DNA from 4 places in the Billgrantia diversa genome. Region 2 is predicted to be linked to each of the others. Evidence: predicted binding sites of a transcription regulator. Region 2 holds the regulator's gene; each other region holds the start of a gene.
The links. The regulator sigma-54, encoded in region 2, starts transcription at its own class of promoters, with help from an activator protein. The targets are predictions, from matches to a motif close to TGGCACNNNNNTTGCTNT.
Positions count from the first base shown of each region.

Region 1: a site for sigma-54 is predicted at 1,801-1,818, ahead of HNO52_RS20040 (P-II family nitrogen regulator). Genes of this name have one in related genera too.
Region 3: a site for sigma-54 is predicted at 2,493-2,510, ahead of HNO52_RS05935 (nitrate reductase). Genes of this name have one in related genera too.
Region 4: a site for sigma-54 is predicted at 3,409-3,426, ahead of speB (agmatinase). Genes of this name have one in related genera too.

Region 1 covers NZ_CP053382.1:4,298,373-4,302,861, reverse strand. The annotation lists gene HNO52_RS20045 (ammonium transporter AmtB) at 40-1,365, opposite strand; gene HNO52_RS20040 (P-II family nitrogen regulator) at 1,403-1,741, opposite strand; gene HNO52_RS20035 (accessory factor UbiK family protein) at 2,033-2,362, shown strand; gene HNO52_RS20030 (YifB family Mg chelatase-like AAA ATPase) at 2,438-3,943, shown strand; gene HNO52_RS20025 (sodium:calcium antiporter) at 4,077-4,489, shown strand, end outside.
Region 2 covers NZ_CP053382.1:2,899,853-2,904,341, reverse strand. The annotation lists gene rapZ (RNase adapter RapZ) at 1-444, opposite strand, end outside; gene ptsN (PTS IIA-like nitrogen regulatory protein PtsN) at 488-958, opposite strand; gene hpf (ribosome hibernation-promoting factor, HPF/YfiA family) at 965-1,273, opposite strand; gene HNO52_RS13410 (RNA polymerase factor sigma-54) at 1,382-2,803, opposite strand; gene lptB (LPS export ABC transporter ATP-binding protein) at 2,961-3,686, opposite strand; gene lptA (lipopolysaccharide transport periplasmic protein LptA) at 3,693-4,232, opposite strand; gene lptC (LPS export ABC transporter periplasmic protein LptC) at 4,229-4,489, opposite strand, start outside.
Region 3 covers NZ_CP053382.1:1,257,027-1,261,515, reverse strand. The annotation lists gene HNO52_RS05935 (nitrate reductase) at 1-2,345, opposite strand, end outside; gene HNO52_RS05930 (ANTAR domain-containing response regulator) at 2,782-3,405, shown strand; gene HNO52_RS05925 (CmpA/NrtA family ABC transporter substrate-binding protein) at 3,402-4,489, shown strand, end outside.
Region 4 covers NZ_CP053382.1:2,102,109-2,106,597, reverse strand. The annotation lists gene HNO52_RS09735 (DMT family transporter) at 1-695, shown strand, start outside; gene HNO52_RS09730 (pyridoxal phosphate-dependent aminotransferase) at 755-1,873, shown strand; gene HNO52_RS09725 (sigma-54 interaction domain-containing protein) at 1,864-3,276, opposite strand; gene speB (agmatinase) at 3,470-4,420, shown strand; gene HNO52_RS09715 (YjiH family protein) at 4,465-4,489, shown strand, end outside.

The sequences.
Region 1 (4,489 bases), 1.4 Mb from region 2:
AAGGCTCCCCCGCGGGGAGCCTTGGCAAGTCGGTCGCACTCACTCGGCGTGCGGCTGGCCAACCGCTGCGCCGGTTGCATAGCCGCCAGACTGCGGCCGGCCGCCGCTGCCGCCATAGACTCTGGCGACGCTGAACTCGGGATAGGCTTCCATGCCGCACTCGGCCAGGTCGACCCCTTCGTACTCCTCCTCCTCGCTGACGCGAACGCCCATGATGGCCTTGATGACCAGCCACACGACCAGGCTGGCAGCGAAGACCCAGGCGAAGATGGCGATCGCTCCGACGATCTGGGGACCGAAGGTGGCGTCCCCGTTGGTGAGCGGCACCGCCAGCAGGCCCCAGACGCCGACCACGCCGTGCACCGAGATGGCGCCGACCGGATCGTCGATCTTGAGCTTGTCCAGAGTCACGATGGCAGCCACCACGATGATCCCGCCCACGGCACCGATCAGCGTGGCGCCCAGCGCGGAGGGTGTCAGCGGGCCGGCAGTGATGGCCACCAGTCCGGCCAGCGCGCCGTTCAGCGCCATGGTCAGGTCGGCCTTGCGGAACCACAGCTTGGCCAGGATCAGCGCAGCGATGACGCCACCCGCGGCGGCAGCATTGGTATTGACCAGCACCTGGGCCACGTTGTTGGCCGAAGCGACGTCGGAAAGCTTGAGCTCGGAGCCGCCGTTGAAGCCGAACCAGCCCATCCACAGGATGAAGGTACCGACGGTGGCCAGCGGCAGGTTGGCGCCGGGGATGGCGTGGATGCTGCCGTCCTTGCCGTACTTGCCCTTGCGCGGGCCAAGGACCAGCACACCGGCGAGGGCTGCGGCGGCGCCGGCCATGTGCACGATGCCGGAGCCGGCATAGTCGGAGAAGCCCAGCTCGGAGAGCCAGCCGCCGCCCCAGGTCCAGTAGCCTGATACCGGATAGATGACCCCGGTCATGACCACGGCGAAGGCGAGGAAGGCCCACAGTTTCATGCGCTCGGCCACGGCGCCGGAGACGATCGACATGGCGGTGGCGACGAACACTACCTGGAAGAAGAAGTCGGCGCGCATGGAGTAGTAGGGGGCATCGTCGCCGCCGGCGATGACGGCGTCGACGCCGTTTTCGCTGCCGATCAGCACGCCCAGGTTGGGCAAGATGCCGCCGGCATCGCTCGAATACATGATGGCGTAGCCCACCAGCAGGTACATGGTGCAGGCGATGGCGAACAGCGCGATATTCTTGGTCAGGATCTCGGCGGTGTTCTTGGCACGGACCAGGCCGGCCTCGAGCATCGAGAAGCCGGCGGCCATCCACATGACCAGCACGCCGCATATCAGGAAGTAGAAGGTGTCGAGCGCGTAGCTCAACTCGGCAAGTTCGTTCATGAGAGTTTCTCCATCGCTCTTGTAATGTTGGAAGCCGTTACACGGCGTCGGCGCCACGTTCGCCGGTACGGATGCGGATCACATCCTCCAGCGGAGTCACGAAGACCTTGCCGTCGCCAATCTTGCCGCTGTTGGCCGCACTGCAAATGGCATCGAGTACGGATTCCAGGCGCGAGTCGTCAACGGCGACTTCGACCTTCACCTTGGGCAGGAAGTCGACCACGTATTCGGCGCCACGATAGAGCTCGGTGTGACCTTTCTGGCGGCCGAAGCCTTTGACTTCGGTCACGGTGATGCCTTGGACGCCGTTGTCGGCCAGCGCCTCGCGGACGTCGTCGAGCTTGAACGGCTTGATGATGGCGGTGATGAGCTTCATCGCGTCTCTCCCTGCTGGAATAAAGGCGGCGAGGGTCGCCAGCCGGCTGTATGACGCGTCATGCGCAGACCGTGCCAGGCTCAGCTTTTGCATCTCATAAACAGTAGTTTGCAGCAATGTTCCTCTGTGCAATGCGCTCCAATGGCGCAATGGCTACCGCCGCCTTGCACCAGGCTGGTGCTTGGGCGCAGTGCAGGTGCGCCATGAGGGGGCGGGAGAAGGGCATGCGTCGATGCGGGGCCTTGCGTATGCTGTAGGGCAACATGTGCAGGCCAACAGGAGAAGCGCACCATGGCGAATCAGGATCCCATCAGCCGGCTGGCACAACAGCTGGGCGAACGCCTGCAGGGGGCAGCCCAGGCGCCGGAGGAATTCCAGAAGGGCGTGCAGCAGATCGTGCGCGGTACTTTCGACCGCCTCGAGCTGGTATCGCGCGAAGATTTCGACATCTTGATGGACGTGCTGCAGCGCACGCGAATTCGCGTCGAAGCCCTGGAGCAGCAGGTCGCGGCCCTGGAGACGGCGCTGGCGGCCCGCGAGACGCCGGTGACCCAGGCCACTCTCACGTCGCCCGAGGCCAACGACACGGATGAAACCGGGCCCGACGAGGCCCAGCGCTGAGCCAGCGTGGAGAGCCCGCTGCGGCATAGTGCTAGTATCTAGCCCTTACGCTAATGGACTGCGAGGGACTGCACGATGCTGGCGATCGTTGCCACACGGGCCGGCCTGGGGCTGGAAGCGCCCGAGGTACAGGTCGAGGTACACCTGGCCAATGGCCTGCCGGGGATGACGTTGGTGGGCCTGCCCGAGGCCGCCGTCAAGGAGAGCCGTGAGCGGGTGCGCAGCGCCCTCGTCAATGCCGGCTTCGATTTTCCCAATACGCGAAGAATCGTGCTCAACCTGGCGCCCGCCGACCTGCCCAAGGTCGGCGGGCGCTTCGATCTGCCCATTGCACTGGGCATCCTGATCGCCTCCGGCCAGCTTCCCGGCGAGGCCCTCGAAGAGATCGAGAGCGTCGGCGAGCTGGCGCTGGACGGTCGCCTGCGCCCCATCAACGGCGTGTTGCCGCTGGCCCTGGCGGCACGCCGGGCGGGGCGCAAGCTGATCGTGCCCAAGGAGAACGCCGACGAAGCGGCACTGGCCGGAGATCTTCAGGTACTACCGGCCGAGCACCTGCTCGACGTGATGGCGCACCTGCTGGGGCAGAAGCCGATCGCCGCGCATCGCCTCGAGGCGCCACCCGTCACCGATAACCGCGAGGGCGACCTGGCCGAGGTACGCGGCCAGCACCAGGCCCGCCGTGCGCTGGAGATCGCCGCGGCCGGTTCGCACAACCTGCTCTTCGCCGGCCCGCCCGGCACCGGCAAGACCATGCTGGCCAGCCGCCTGCCGGGTATCTTGCCGGAACTCACCGAGGAGGAGGCGCTGGAAGTGGCCGCCATCCGTTCGGTGTGCGGCCTGCCGCTGGCCGAACAGTGGGGGCGTCGGCCCTTCCGCGCGCCGCACCACACCGCCAGCGCCGTGGCCCTGGTCGGCGGCGGCTCCTGGCCGCGGCCTGGAGAGATCTCGCTGGCTCACCACGGCGTGCTGTTCCTCGACGAGCTGCCGGAATTCAGCCGCCACGTGCTCGAGGTGATGCGCGAGCCGATGGAGTCGGGGCGCATCCACATCGCTCGCGCCAATCATGAGCGCCGCTTCCCCGCCCGCTTTCAACTGGTAGCGGCAATGAACCCGTGCCCCTGCGGTCACTTGGGCGATCCGCGCCAGGCCTGCCAGTGCACCGCCGCGCAGATCCAGCGCTACCAGTCGCGGCTCTCGGGACCGCTACTCGATCGTATCGACCTGCAGATCGAAGTGCCGGCGCTGCCGCCGGAGCAGCTCACGTCTCGCGAAGTGGGCGAAAGCTCGGCGGAGGTGCGCGCCCGGGTCATGGCTGCCCGCGAGCGCCAGTATGCGCGCGGTGCGCTCAACGCCCACCTCGGCGGGCGCGAGCTGGAGGCCGCCTGTGCCCTGTCGACGGCCGACCGTGTCTGGCTGGCCGGCGTGCTAGAGCGCCTGCGCCTCTCGGCGCGCGCCTATCACCGGGTGCTGCGGGTGGCGCTGACGCTGGCCGACCTGGCCGCCAAACCGCATCCGGAGCGCGGCGAGCTGATGGAGGCGATTGGGTACCGCCAGCTCGATAGGCAGTTGCGCCAGGGTTGAGGGCATTCGCGGGAGGCGACTACGCTTAGAAGCGACTCGCCACGAGGATGGCGAGCCGCTTCGTCATCCAAGGCCAGGGAGGCCGTATGTGTAATTATCTCTCAATTCTTGCCCGCCGCCGCTGCGGTGTTGCATGTTCCTGAACCCGACAAGCCTGCCGCTGGCCATTGGGTTGTTCATTGCCATGACCGCCGTGATCGGCGTGGTGGGAACTCGGCTTGCGCGTGTCGTCGACGAACTTGCCGACCGGACCGGGCTGGGGGAAGCTATCGCCGGTGCGGTTCTGCTGGGCATGGTGACTTCATTGTCAGGCATCATGGTCTCGGTCAGCGCCGCCTGGGGAGGACGTCCCGAGCTCGCCATGAGCAATGCCTTGGGGGGCATTGCCGCCCAGACCCTGTTCCTGACCATTGCTGATATCTGCTACCGGCGCGCCAACCTCGAGCACGCCGCCGCCTCGCTGGGCAATATCATGCAGGGCGCGCTCCTGCTCTGCCTATTGGCCCTGATCATGGTGGGCCGATTCGCACCCGAGCTAACCCTGTG
Region 2 (4,489 bases):
GTCATGTACCGACAGCCGTGAGGTGTCGATGATCAGGTCCGCCAGGTTGCGAATGTCACTCAGCGTCACGTCTTCCGACTCGATGGCTTCGCCCAGGGTCATGTCCCGGCCACGGGTCAGGGGATGGCGACGCCGGGTAGCGGAGTAGCGTTCGAGCAAGATGCGTGCATCGGTGGTCAGGTAGATGACCTGACAGTCGACCTGCTTGATACGCAGCTCTTCCAACAGGCGTGGGAAGCGCTCCAGGGCATGGGGCAGGTTGCGCGCGTCGATACTGACGGCGATCGAGGTCTGGATGGTGGGCGAGTTGCGTAGCTCATCAACCAAGGACCCGAGCAGCATCGCCGGCAGGTTGTCGATGGCGTAGTAGCCGATATCCTCGAGCGCTTGCAGCGCGATCGATTTTCCAGAGCCGGAGCGGCCGCTGATGATCACAAGCTGCATGAGAGTTCTCCTGATCAGGGCTGGCCGAACGGCGAGGTGAGTGTCAGGCCGAGGACTGTCGTCGAATCGCTTCGATGAGACGCTCATGGAGCTCGCGCTGGCTTGCGCATTTGCGCAGTCGCGCCCGCGTCTCGGCGTCGTTCATGACGCTAGCCACCTGGCTCAGCAGCGACAGATGCGTATCGTCGGCTTCTTCCGGTACCAAAAGCACGAACACCAGATCGACCGGCTCGCCGTCGATGGCGTCGAAGTCGATGGGTTCGGCAAGTTTGAGAAAGGTCGCTACGGGGTTATGACAGTGCGGGCTACGGGCATGGGGAATGGCCACACCATTGCCGATGCCGGTACTGCCCAACCTCTCACGACCGACGAGTCTGCCGAAGACCTCCTGACTGTCGAGGCTCGGAGTATTCTGCGCAATGAAGGTGCTGAAGAACTCCAGCACCCTCTTCTTGCTGCCCCCGGGAACGTCGAACAGAGCGCGTTCCGGAGGCAGGATGGTTTCCAGTGTCATGGCAACTCAGCGAATGCCGGCGCCCTGGGCGCGAGCCTGGGCCTTTTCCTTGTGTTTAACCAGTTGACGATCGAGCTTGTCGGTCAGCGCATCAATTGCGGCGTACATGTCCTGATCGGAAGCTTCGGCATGCAGATCGGCGCCGGCGGCATGCAGCGTGCAGGCGGCCTGCTGACGCTCCTTCTCGATCGAGAGCGTGACTTGCACATTGGTAATGTTGTCATAGTGTCGCTGGACGCGGCTCAGCTTCTCGCTCACATAGTCACGCAGTGAATCGGTCAGCTCAACATGATGGCCGGTGATGTTGACTTGCATGACAAGCTCCTTCGTCCTTCGGGTGGTAGCTCGATTGTAACCCTTTTTACTGCCCTGCATACCCCCTCGAGCGGCGGGATTGTCGGGGATCAAGGTTGATTCGAGGCATCAGCGAAAACGCTTGCGCTCGCTCGAGGAAGGAATTCCCAGAGCTTCACGGTACTTGGCAACCGTGCGGCGGGCGACTTGAATGCCATCCGCGGCCAGCAGGTCGACCAAGCGGCTGTCGGAGAGCGGCTTGCGCGGCGTCTCTTCGGCGATCAGCTTGCGGATACGGGCGCGGATCGCCGTGCTCGAGTGGACGTCGCCGTCACCGTTGCCGCCGACATGACTGGAGAAGAAGTACTTCAGTTCGAAAACGCCGCGGGGCGTATGGATGAACTTCTGTGTCGTCACCCGCGAAATGGTCGATTCGTGCATCTCCACCGCCTGGGCAATGTCGGCCAGCACCAGTGGTTTCATTCCCTCCTCGCCGTGTTCGAGAAAGTCGATCTGGCGGGCCATGATCTCGCGCCCAACCCGCAGCAGGGTGTCGTTGCGGCTGGCGAGGCTTTTCATCAGCCAGCGGGCTTCCTGCAGGTGATCCTTGAGAAATTGGTTGTCCTGACTCTTGTCGGCACGGCGCACCAGCGCCACGTAGTCGGGCTGGAGGCGTAGCCGGGGCAGGGCCTCGGCATTGAGTTCCACGCGCCAGCCGGATTCATCGTGGTAAGCGACCAGGTCCGGCGTGACGTAGCTGCTGCCGACATCGGCATAGGCGCTGCCGGGACGCGGATCGAGCGAGCGAACCAGGGCAATGACCTCGTCCAGCGATTTGTCGTCCAGACCCAGACGACGCTTGAGCAGGCGACGATCATCAGCGGCCAGTGCCTCGAGAAACTGGCGCACCAGCCGACGAGTCTGGGGCAGCAGCGGTGTATCGTCAGGCAGCGCAGCCAGCTGTAGCATCAGGCACTCGCGCAGGTCGCGAGCGAACACGCCGGTCGGCTCGAACTGCTGCAGACGCAGCAAGACCTGCTCGACTTCCCGTGTGGGCAAGCCTTCTAGTCCTTGCCGGCGCAGGCCGTCGCGAATCTCTTCGAGGGGCTGGGCCAGGTAACCCGTGCCGTCGACGGCATCGATCAGGCTTTCGGCAATCTGACGCTGACGGTCGCTCAAGTCGGTCATCGCCAGTTGCCAGATCAGATGGCCGGTCAGCGTCTGCGCCGAGGCCTGGCGCTCGAAATCCGGGCCTTCGCCGGTGGCGCTGCCTGAGCTCGTACCATGGTCGGGATAGGTATCCGTCCAGTCGCTGTCGGTGGAAAGCTCACTGGGTATCTCGTCGGCCCAATCATCGCTCTGGATTTCGCTGGCGGCCTGCTCGCCGAAGCCGTCGTCGAGCTCCAGCATAGGGTTGGATTCCAGCGCCTGCTGGATCTCCTGGCGAAGATCGAGGGTCGAGAGCTGCAGCAGGGCAATGGCCTGCTGCAGTTGGGGAGTCATGGTCAGCTGGGTGCCGACGCGCAATTGCAAGGATGCTTTCATGGCCATGAGGGTAAGGGCTCATTTGCCGGAAAGACTCTACCCTAGACTGGCGGACGCTGACTTGCAAGAGGGGTGGGTGCAATAAGCATGCCATTGGCAATATGCATGCCTAATACAAATAATTAATTAGAGATCATGCGCTTGCATGATGAGAAAAAGTGCGTTATAGGCGGAAGTCTTCCCCGAGGTAAACTTCCCGGACCCGCCTGTTGGCCAGGATCGCCTCGGCGTCCCCTTCGGCAATGATCTGGCCGTCGCCGACGATGTAAGCCGAATCACAGATATCGAGGGTCTCGCGGACGTTGTGGTCGGTGATCAGCACACCGATGTCGCGCGACTTGAGCTGGCGGATGATCCCCTTGATTTCGCCCACCGAGATCGGATCAACCCCGGCGAAGGGTTCGTCGAGCAGAATGAAAGCCGGCTCGGTGGCCAGCGCCCGGGCGATTTCGACGCGCCGCCGCTCGCCGCCGGACAGGCTCATGCCAAGGTTGTCGCGAATGTGGGTGACATGGAATTCCTCCAGTAACTGCTCGAGCCTCGCCTGCCGCGCGTGGTGATCGAGATCCTTGCGCGTTTCGAGGATGGCCATGATGTTATCGGCCACCGAGAGTTTGCGGAAGATCGATGCCTCCTGGGGCAGGTAGCCGATACCTGCCCGTGCGCGCTCGTGCATTGCGCTGCGCGAGAGATCCTGGTCGTCGATATGGACTTCACCGGCATCCGCCTTCACCAGGCCGACGATCATGTAGAACGAAGTGGTCTTGCCGGCTCCATTAGGCCCGAGCAGGCCGACCACGCGGCCTTGTTCGATGGAGAGGCTGATGTCGTGCACCACGCGGCGGCGCTTGTAGCTCTTGGCCAAATGCCGGGCGTATAAGGTCTTCATCGGCACTCAACGCTCCGGCTGCAGGGTCATGCGAATGCGCTGGCTGCCTTCGACGCCCTCGCCCTGGGCGCGCGCCTGGACCACGCGACGATCGAGGAAATACTCGAGATAGCCCCCGTCGAAGGTGTCGCCACCCTGGTGCAGCTCGGCGCGGTCGATCAGTTCCACTCTGCGCTCGGCCACATGATAGATGATGGTACGCCCCCAGCCGCGAACCACGGGCTGGTCGGGGTCGGGCTGCTGTTCGATGTAGGCGCGTTCGCCGTGGGCCGTGGCACGCGAAAGCTCGCCGGCCGCATTGCGCTGAAACTCGACTCGGTCGCCGGTGAGTCGCATGCTGCCCTGACGAATATCGACGTCGCCTGTGTAGACCGCAGTGCCGGCGCGATCGTCGAGTTCGAGTTGGTCGGCCTCTACCTCGATGGGCTGCTCGGCATCACTCTGCTGCGCCATGATCGAACCGCTACCCGCCAGGCCGATCAACGCCATGCCAACCAGCGCCAGGGTGAGTGGCATACGTATGGTCGGGAGCCTGCATCGCTTCATGGCGTGAAATCCTCTAGGTTGGCGGCGTCGGCCTGCTCTGGCTGGGCGACTTCCGGGACATGGTGGCCGCGCACATTGTCGGTCAAACGCGCCCGATTGTCATGGATCCAGGCGTCGAAGCGCTCGCCGCGCATGCGCTGTGGCGGCTGCTGCAGCAGGGCGGGCGTGTCGCTCCAGGCGTGCCCCACATTGGCGTCGAAATGCAGGGTTTCTGTGTCGAGCTGCCAGCGCTCTTCGGGGGCGAACAGGCGGGCGTC
Region 3 (4,489 bases), 1.6 Mb from region 2:
TCGGCTTCCAGCCAGGACAGCCAGTCGCGTTCGGCCTTCTCAACCCCGCCGCAGGCGCCTTCCACCCCGCCGCAGGCGCTCGGCTCACCGCCGGCCAGTTGCCAGCGCTGGCAGTCGCCCAGCGGAATGCGTGCCCAGTAGCGGCTCTCGTCGCACCAGGCCGTTTCCGCCACGCCCAGGTCGTCGGCTACCAGTAGCGTGGCCTCCCAGCCCAGTGGCAGCGGCTCCAACGCAACAGCGCCATGCTTGGACTCCGGCTGGCCGGAAATCGGGTCGAGGTGTGCCTCGAGCAGCTCGCCCATGAGTGCCGCCCCGCTGAAGTGGCGGCTCCAATGCATCGGCACGAACACCTCACCGCGGCGCTGCCCGCGCGACACCCGCACGCGGCCGATGTAGCTGCCGCCCGCGCCGTGCAGTTGGGCCAGCGTATGCTCTTCCACCCCCAGCTCGCAGGCGTCTTCAGGGGCGATCTCGATGAACGGTTCGGCACGGTGGTTCATCAAGCGCGGCGCACGCCCGGTACGGGACATGGTGTGCCACTGGTCGCGAATACGCCCGGTGTTGAGCCGCAGCGGGCGCGTGGCGTCCAGCGCCTGTGCCGGCGGCCGCGGGCTCACCGGCAGCATCCGCGCGCGGCCATCTGGCGTGGCGAAGCGGCCATCGGTGAACAGCCGGGCGGTGCCGTGAGGGGCGCCGGCATTGACCGGCCACTGGATCGGCGTCAGGGCGTCGTAGGCGGCCCGGTCGAGCCCGACCAGGCCGGAGATATCGAACAGCCGGCGGCTCTCACCCGGGCGCTCACCGTTCTCGAAGCCCGAGAGCCGGGCGTGCTCGTCGAAGATCTCGCTTGGGTGGCTGTAGTCGAAGGCTTCGCCGAAGCCCAGCCGCTTGGCCACCTCGCAGACGATCCACCAGTCGTGGCGCGCCTCCCCCGGTGGCGGCAGGATGCCGCGCTGGCGCGAGATGCGCCGCTCGGAGTTGGTCACGGTGCCGTCCTTCTCCGACCAGCTCGACGCCGGCAGCACGATGTCGGCATAGGCCAGCAGGTCGGCGTCGGCCATGCACTCGGAGACGATCACCTGCGGGCACTTCTCGAGTGCCGCGCGCACCCGGTCGGCACGCGGCAGGCTCACGGCGGGATTGGTGGCCATGATCCACAGTGCCTGCACCTCGCCGCGCTCGATCGCCTCGAACAGCGCCACCGCCTTGTGGCCGGGGCCATCGGGCAGGCACGGCACCCGCCGCTCGGTGGCCCAGAAACGCGTGACGCGATCCCGCGCACCGGGGGTGTCGTAGTCCATGTGGGCGGCGAGCTGGTTGGCCAGCCCGCCCACCTCGCGCCCGCCCATGGCGTTGGGCTGGCCGGTGATCGAGAACGGCCCCGCCCCGGGCAGGCCGATCTTGCCGCCCGCCAGGTGGCAATTGATGATGGCGTTGCCCTTGTCGGTGCCGCTGGACGACTGGTTGATACCCTGGGAGAACAGCGTGACCACGTGCAGGTGGCTGGCGAACCAGTAGAAGAAAGTTTCCAGGCGCTCGGCATCGACGTCACAGTCGGCGGCGATAGCCTCGACGCCGGCATCCTGCTCGCGCGCCGCGGCCAGTGCCTCGTCGAAGCCCTGAACATGGGCTTCCAGGTAGACCCAGTCGAGCTTGTTGCGCTTGGCCATCCACGCCAGCAGCCCGGTGAACAGGCGCGCATCGCTACCCGGCTTGAGCCCCAGGTAGAGATCGGCGATCTCGCAGGTGTCGGTGACCCGTGGGTCGATCACCACCACCCGCAGCAGCGGGTTGCGCTGCTTGGCCACCTTCAGGCGCTGGTAGAGCACCGGGTGGTTCCAGGCCAGGTTGGAGCCCACCAACACCACCAGCTCTGCCTCTTCGAGATCCTCGTAGCTGCACGGCACGGCATCGGCGCCGAAGGCGCGCTTGTGGGCGGCCACCGCCGAGGCCATGCACAGCCGTGAGTTGGTATCCAGGTGCGGCGTACCGAGAAAGCCCTTGAACAGCTTGTTGGCGACGTAGTAATCCTCGGTCAGCAGCTGCCCGGAGAGGTAGGCGGCCACCGCCTGGGAGCCGTGGGTGGCCTGCACCGCCGTGAGCCGCTCGGCTATCGTTGTCAGCGCCGTCTCCCAGTCCACCTCGACGCCGTCGACCCGCGGCCGGGTCAGGCGGCCGTGGTTGCCCAGCGTCTCGTGCAGGGCCGAGCCCTTCACACACAGCCGGCCGAAGTTGGCCGGGTGCTCCGGGTCGCCCTGCACGTCGACGATCTCGCCGTCCTCGACGCAGGCCAGCACGCCACAGCCGACGCCACAGTAGGGGCAAGTGGTTCGGGCCTCGCGCATGTCCATCTCCTGTCTCGTCGTTCGCGTAACGACGACGCCCGCCAACGGCCGTCCCCAAGGGGTGGCGGTTGGCGGGCGTCGTTGCCGCTTGGGGCGCTGAACGTTGCGCTCCCATTGAATTCACCTGATTTCTTTCTACCAAGCAATCAAGCAGGATGTGTGCCATGTGGCGTATAACTCGACCGTTTCAGGCAGATGTCTCTTCCGCTGCCGCATACTCGTCGGCTTGCCCATGCGTCAGCGCACCATGAACCGGCAGGGCCGACGCCCGCAATGCACCAGTCTGGTGCCAGAATGCCAACCGGAACGCTGCGACGCAGCAACCGCCCCATAAGCCACCCTTCGCCAGGCTGCGCCAGGAGCGCGGGAACTCACATTTGGAATGGTTCTTGCTTGACAAGGGACGGAGCCTTAGCCAGACACGAGCGACGCCACTATGCCATCACCCCTGAACATCCTGCTGGTCGACGACGAGGTGGTACGCGCCGCCATGGTCGAGGAGGCATTGATGGCCGAAGGGCACCGGGTCATCTGCCGGCTCGCGAGCCCGGCCAGCCTCAACCAGATGGTCGAACGCCACCAGCCCGACGTGGTGATCATCGACATGGAGAGCCCCGACCGCGACACGCTGGAAAGCATGGCGCTGCTCAACCGCGAGAACCCGCGCCCGGTGGTGTTCTTCGCCGACCAGCACGACTCCGACATGCTGCAGGCCGCGCTCAAGTCCGGCGTCAGCGCCTATGTGGTCGACGGCCTGGTGCCCGAGCGGGTCGAATCCATCGTCGAGGTGGCCATCGCCCGCTTCGACGCCTTCCAGAGCATGCGCCAGGAACTGGACAAGGCACGCAACCAGCTGACCGAACGCAAGCGCATCGAACGCGCCAAGGGCCTGCTGATGAAGCACCAGAACTGCGACGAGGAGCAGGCCTACCGCATGCTGCGCAAGCTGGCAATGGACCGCGGCCAGCGCATCGCCGAGGTCGCCGACAGCGTCATCGACATTCTCGCCCGCCTGAACCCGACCGTGCCCGCCTCCGAACCACGGGGATCCCGCTCATGAGCCACCCGCAACACCACGCCAACTCGCCGGAACTCGAGCGCATCTCCCTCGGTTTCGTTCCACTGCTCGACGCCGCCCTGCTGATCGTCGCCCGCGAACGGGGCTGCTTCACCGCCCAGGGGCTGGATGTCAGCCTGTCGCGGGAGAACGCCTGGACCACCCTGCGCGACAAGGTCGCCGCCGGCCTGCTCGACGGCGCCCAGATGCTCGCCCCCATGCCGCTGGCCATGAGCCTGGGGCTGGGGCGCGCCCCCTGCGAAACGCTGGCCCCGCTGTTGCTCAGCCGCAACGGCAATACCGTGACGCTGTCCGACGCCCTGTGCCAGGCCAGCGGCGCCACGCTCGGCAGCGACCCGGCCGACAGCGCCCTGGCGCTGGGCAACTGGCTACGCGGCAAGGGCAGCGGCAAGCGCCCGCGCCTGGCCATGGTCTACCCCTACTCCTGCCAGCACTATCAGCTGCGCGAATGGCTCACCCTGGGCGACATCGCCCCCGACCGCGACGTGGAGTTGGTCGCCCTGCCGCCGCCGCGCATGGTCGAAGCCCTGCGCGACGGGCAGATCGACGGTTTCTGTGCCGGCGAGCCCTGGGGCACCCTGGCCCGCCATTGCGAGGTGGGCCGGCTGGTGACCACCGGCGCCCAGCTATGGCCCAACCACCCGGAAAAGGTACTCGGCGTGACGCGCTCCTGGGCGCAGCGCTACCCGGCCACGCTGGCCGCCCTGCTACGCGCACTACGCGATGCCGGCGAGTGGCTTTACGCCTCACCCGAACACCGCCACCAGGCGCTCGAATGGCTGGCCCTGCCGCCCTATCTCGACCGCTCGGTGCGCCACCTACAGACCCTCGCCCACGACGAAGCGCCCACCAGCAGCTCTGCGGCCCGGACGTGCTGCGCCCCACGCCGCAGGCCGCGCTGCACTTCGCCGCGCCCATCGTCAGGCAACTGGAAGAAGCGGGTGGACGCTTCGACCCGGCGCTGCTGGCGGCTTGCTACAGCCCTGTGCATTTCGATGCCGCGACGCACCACTGATGTGCACGGCCGGCGGGAGCCGGGCTCCAGCCGGTCGCATTTACGAAGCCC
Region 4 (4,489 bases), 800 kb from region 2:
AACGCGGCTGGCTGGCCGCGAGCGGTGTCTTCACCATACTCGGCTTCAACCTGGGGACCGCCTTCGGCCAGCTGCACATGCCGACGTCACAGGCCGCCATTGTCGCCTTCACCATGCCCTGCTGGGCCCTACTGCTGGCCATCGGGCTGCTCGGCGAACGGGTCACTTCACGACAGTGGCTCGGCCTTGGCCTCGGCCAGGCCGGCCTGCTGGTGCTACTCGGTCCTTCCGCCTGGCAAGCCGGCTTCGCCGGCCTCACTGGCCCGCTGTTCGTGCTCGGTGCCGCGCTCTCCTGGGCACTGGGTACCGTGCTGATCAAGCGCCGCGGCAGCTGGCAGGCTCACCCCGTGGTCATCACCGGTTGGCAGTTCGGCCTCTGCGCGCTGCCGATGGCGCTGCTCGCCGTCCTGTTCGAATCGCCGAGCGCTCCCGGCGCCTGGCGCTCCTCGACCTGGTTCGGCTTGGGCTACCATCTCGTCTTCGCCATCTGCCTGGCGCAGATGCTGTGGTTTCGCAACGTCAATCGCCTCACCATCGGCCAGTCCACCATCAGTACGCTGATCATTCCGGTGGTCGGTGTGGCAAGCGCCGTAGTGGTGCTTGACGAGCCGATCACGTGGCGGCTGCTGGTAGCCCTGGTCCTGATAGTCTCGTCGGTGGCCATTGTCATGACCCAGCGCAAACCGTCGGCTTGAGCCAGCCACTGCCTCCTGCGACGATCGCTCATTATCGATTACCAGTACTGGAGTCTTAAATGCCTCGCTTCCCGAACCACCTGACCGGCTCCGGCCCCAGCAATCCTTTTCCCGGCATCAAGGTGCTGGAGCGGCGCATCGGCCGTGAGATTCCTCATCGCCTGGGCTCCAACGAAGGCCTCGACATGCCCCATCGAGCGCTGCGCGAACGCTTCGGCGACGCCATGGTCGAGCACGTTTACTGCTATGGCGACTCGGAGGCACTGGGCGTGCGCCAACGCCTCGCCTCGCTCTACGGCCTGCCGTTGGACGTTACCCTAGTGGATGCCGGGGCCGATAGCCTGATCGCGCTGGCATTGCGCACGGTGGCTACGCCGGGCTGCACGGTGGTGAGCGCCAGCGGCACCTACCCCACCTTCGGTTACTTCGCCCGGGGCCAGGGCTGCCAACTCGTCGAACGGCGCTACCGTGAGGCCCCCGGCTTGCTCGCACCGGACCTGGAGGCACTGAAAGAGAGTGCCCATGAGCATGGAGCCCGGCTCGTCTACGTCGCCAACCCCGACAACCCCAGCGGTCACCTGCACAGCGACGACGAGATCCACCGACTACGTGCCGAACTTCCCGAAGACTGCTGGTTGCTGATCGACGAGGCCTACCACGACTTTCGCGACGATGCCGACTCTGCCTACAGCCGTGAGGTAATGCCCGGAGTGATCCGCCTGCGCACCCTTTCCAAGGCCCATGGCCTGGCCGGGCTGCGCATCGGCTATGCCATTGCCGAGCCCGAGACGCTGGCCATGATGATGAAGGTGCGCATTCACTATGCCGTCACGACCCTGACCCAGGCTGCCGCTGAGACCGTCCTCGACCATCACAGCGAAGTCGAGGCGCACGTCCATGCGGTCAAGCAGCGCCGCGAGCGGCTGGCCTCGCACTTCCACGACCTGGGCGCCGAGGTGCTGCCCAGCGCGACCAACTTCATCGCCCTGCGCTTGCCCAGTGCGGAGCTGGCGGGACGTCTGAACCAGGAGCTGCTGGAAGCCGGTCGGCTCATCGCCCGCCCCGCCCACCCCGACTTGGGCCACGTGTTGCGCATCACCGCGGTAGAGGACGCCCTAGTGCCCGGCCGCTTCGAGATCCTCGAGCGGGTCATCATGGAAAACTCGGCTCAGCGCTGAATCTTGAGCCCGTGCCGCTTCAGCTTGCGCACCACGCTTGGCTGGCTGATACCCAGCCGTTCGGCGATGGCGTAAGTCGTGGTAAGCGAACGGCACAGCGCCCGCAGCACATCGCATTCGATTCGGGCCAGATAGGCGGCAAGCCCTTCGTCCTCGGCCAATTCCGCCCGCGCCGACGCCGCGTGCGGAGTTGCCATCGTTGCCACGCCCGCGGTGTCGCCCGGCGTGGGCGAGTGAATCAGGTCCCCCGCCGACGAGAGCCAGGCGCGCTCCAGCCAGTTCTCCAGCTCGCGCACGTTGCCCGGCCAGTCGCCTCCCATCAGCTCCGACCACACGCTACCGTGCAGCAGCTTCTGCCGGCCGTAGCGCTGATTGAGTCGTTCCAGGCAGGCCTCGACCAGTGCCGGAATGTCCTCGCGGCGCTCGCGCAGCGGCGGCAGCGTGACCGGAATGACGTTAAGGCGATAATACAGGTCGAGGCGGAACGCGCCCGTCTCGACGCGCTTGGCCAGGTCCTGGTTGGTGGCGACCACCAGGCGGAAGTCGACCTGCCGCTGGCGGGTGTCGCCGAGCCGGGTGACACTGCCGTCCTGGATCACCTTGAGCAGCTTGGTCTGCATCAGTAGTGGCAGCTCGCCGATCTCATCGAGGAACAGCGTGCCGCCCTGGGCCTGCTCCAGCAGCCCCGCCTTGCCCTGGCGTGCCGCACCGCTGAAGGCGCCTGGCTGATAGCCGAACATCTCCGATTCGAACAGGTTTTCGGGAATCGCCCCGCAGTTCACCTCGAGAAAGGGTCCTTCGCGGCGTCGACTCCAGCGGTGCAGCTGGCGGGCGAAGGCGGTCTTGCCGACGCCGGACTCTCCTAGCATGAGCACGGTGGCGTCCGAGGGCGCCACGCGCTTGAGCAGCAGGGCGAGCTCGCGCATCACCTGGCTGCGGATCTCCAGGCTCTCCAGCACATCCTCTAGCTGACCGTCCTCGCCGGCGGCCCCGCTCTGGCTGCGTTTGAGGTGCTCGCTGAAGCGCTTTTGCAAGAGCGCGTACTCGTCCTGCAGCAGTTGCAGGTCGGTGAGATCGCGCGAGCGACTGACGATCCGCTCGAGCCGACCGTTGACATAGACCGGATGCGCCTCGGCAATCACTCGCCTGCCCGTGCCGGTGACCTGCATCAACTGTACCGGCTTGCCACTGCGAATCACCTCCAGGCTGATGGAAGGCTTGAGGACGCCCTCCGCTTCGAGGCGCTGCACCGAACTGCCGATCAAGCGCTCCCGCGCCATGCCATATACCGCCGCCGCCCCCGGGCTCACATCGAGCACGCGGCCCGACCCATCGACGATGAAGAAGTGGTCGTTGGCCGTCTCGACGATGGTACGCACCACCTCTTGGTCGATTTCGCTCATTTCACTCTCGCTGCCCAAGACGCTTGGATTCATTTTTGTATCGTGATGCATAGGTGTATCGACCTTTATCCTGGTCGATCCAAATCTGCATCCGCACATCTCAAGAAGCCCATGATAAGGGCTTTCTGGCATTGGCACGGAAACTGCTACTAGTCACATAGTAAAGCAGATCATGACAAAGCAGAGGCTACCCATGACCGACTACAACCAGCCGCTAGGCGGCAACGACATGCCGCGCTTCGGTGGCCCCGCCACCATGATGCGCCTGCCCACACAGCCCACGGCCGAAGGGTTGGACGTGGCCTTCATCGGCGTACCGCTGGACATCGGCACCTCCAACCGCCCCGGCACCCGCCTGGGGCCGCGCCAGATACGCGACGAGTCGCGCATGCTGCGCCCCTATAACATGGCGACCCGCGCCGCCCCCTTCGACAGCCTGCAGGTGGCCGATATCGGCGACGTGCCGATCAATACCTTCCATCTACCCAAGACCGTGGACATCATCAGCCGCTTCTACGACGAGGTGCTTGGCCACGGCAGCATCCCGCTCACGCTGGGCGGCGACCACCTGATCACGCTACCGATTCTGCGCGCTATCGCCAACAGACATGGCCCGGTGGGGCTGATCCACATCGATGCCCATGCCGACGTCAACGAGCACATGTTCGGCGAGCCTCTGGCCCATGGCACGCCGTTTCGTCGCGCCCAGGAAGAAGGGCTCCTGGCCAAGGGCAAAGTGGCGCAGATCGGGCTGCGCGGCACCGGCTATGCCGCCGAGGACTTCGACTGGTGCCGTCAACAGGGTTTCCGCGTGGTCACCGCCGAGGAGTGCTGGTACCGCTCGCTCGAGCCGCTGATGAAAGAGGTGCGCGAGCAGATGGGCGATACCCCGGTCTATATCACCTTCGACATCGACGGGCTGGACCCCTCCGTCGCCCCCGGCACCGGCACCGTCGAGATGGGCGGCCTGACCTCGGCCCAGGGGCTCGAGATCGTACGTGGCGCCGCCGGGCTGAACATCGTCGGCGGCGACCTGGTCGAGGTCTCGCCGCCCTACGACACCAGCGGCAACACGGCGCTGATGGGCGCCACCCTGCTCTACGAGATGCTCTGCGTCCTGCCGGGCGTCAAGCGCCGCGATTGACATGACACCGCATGAACCTACAACGACAACCCAAGGGTAAACCCATGTCCACCACTGACAACTTTCAGC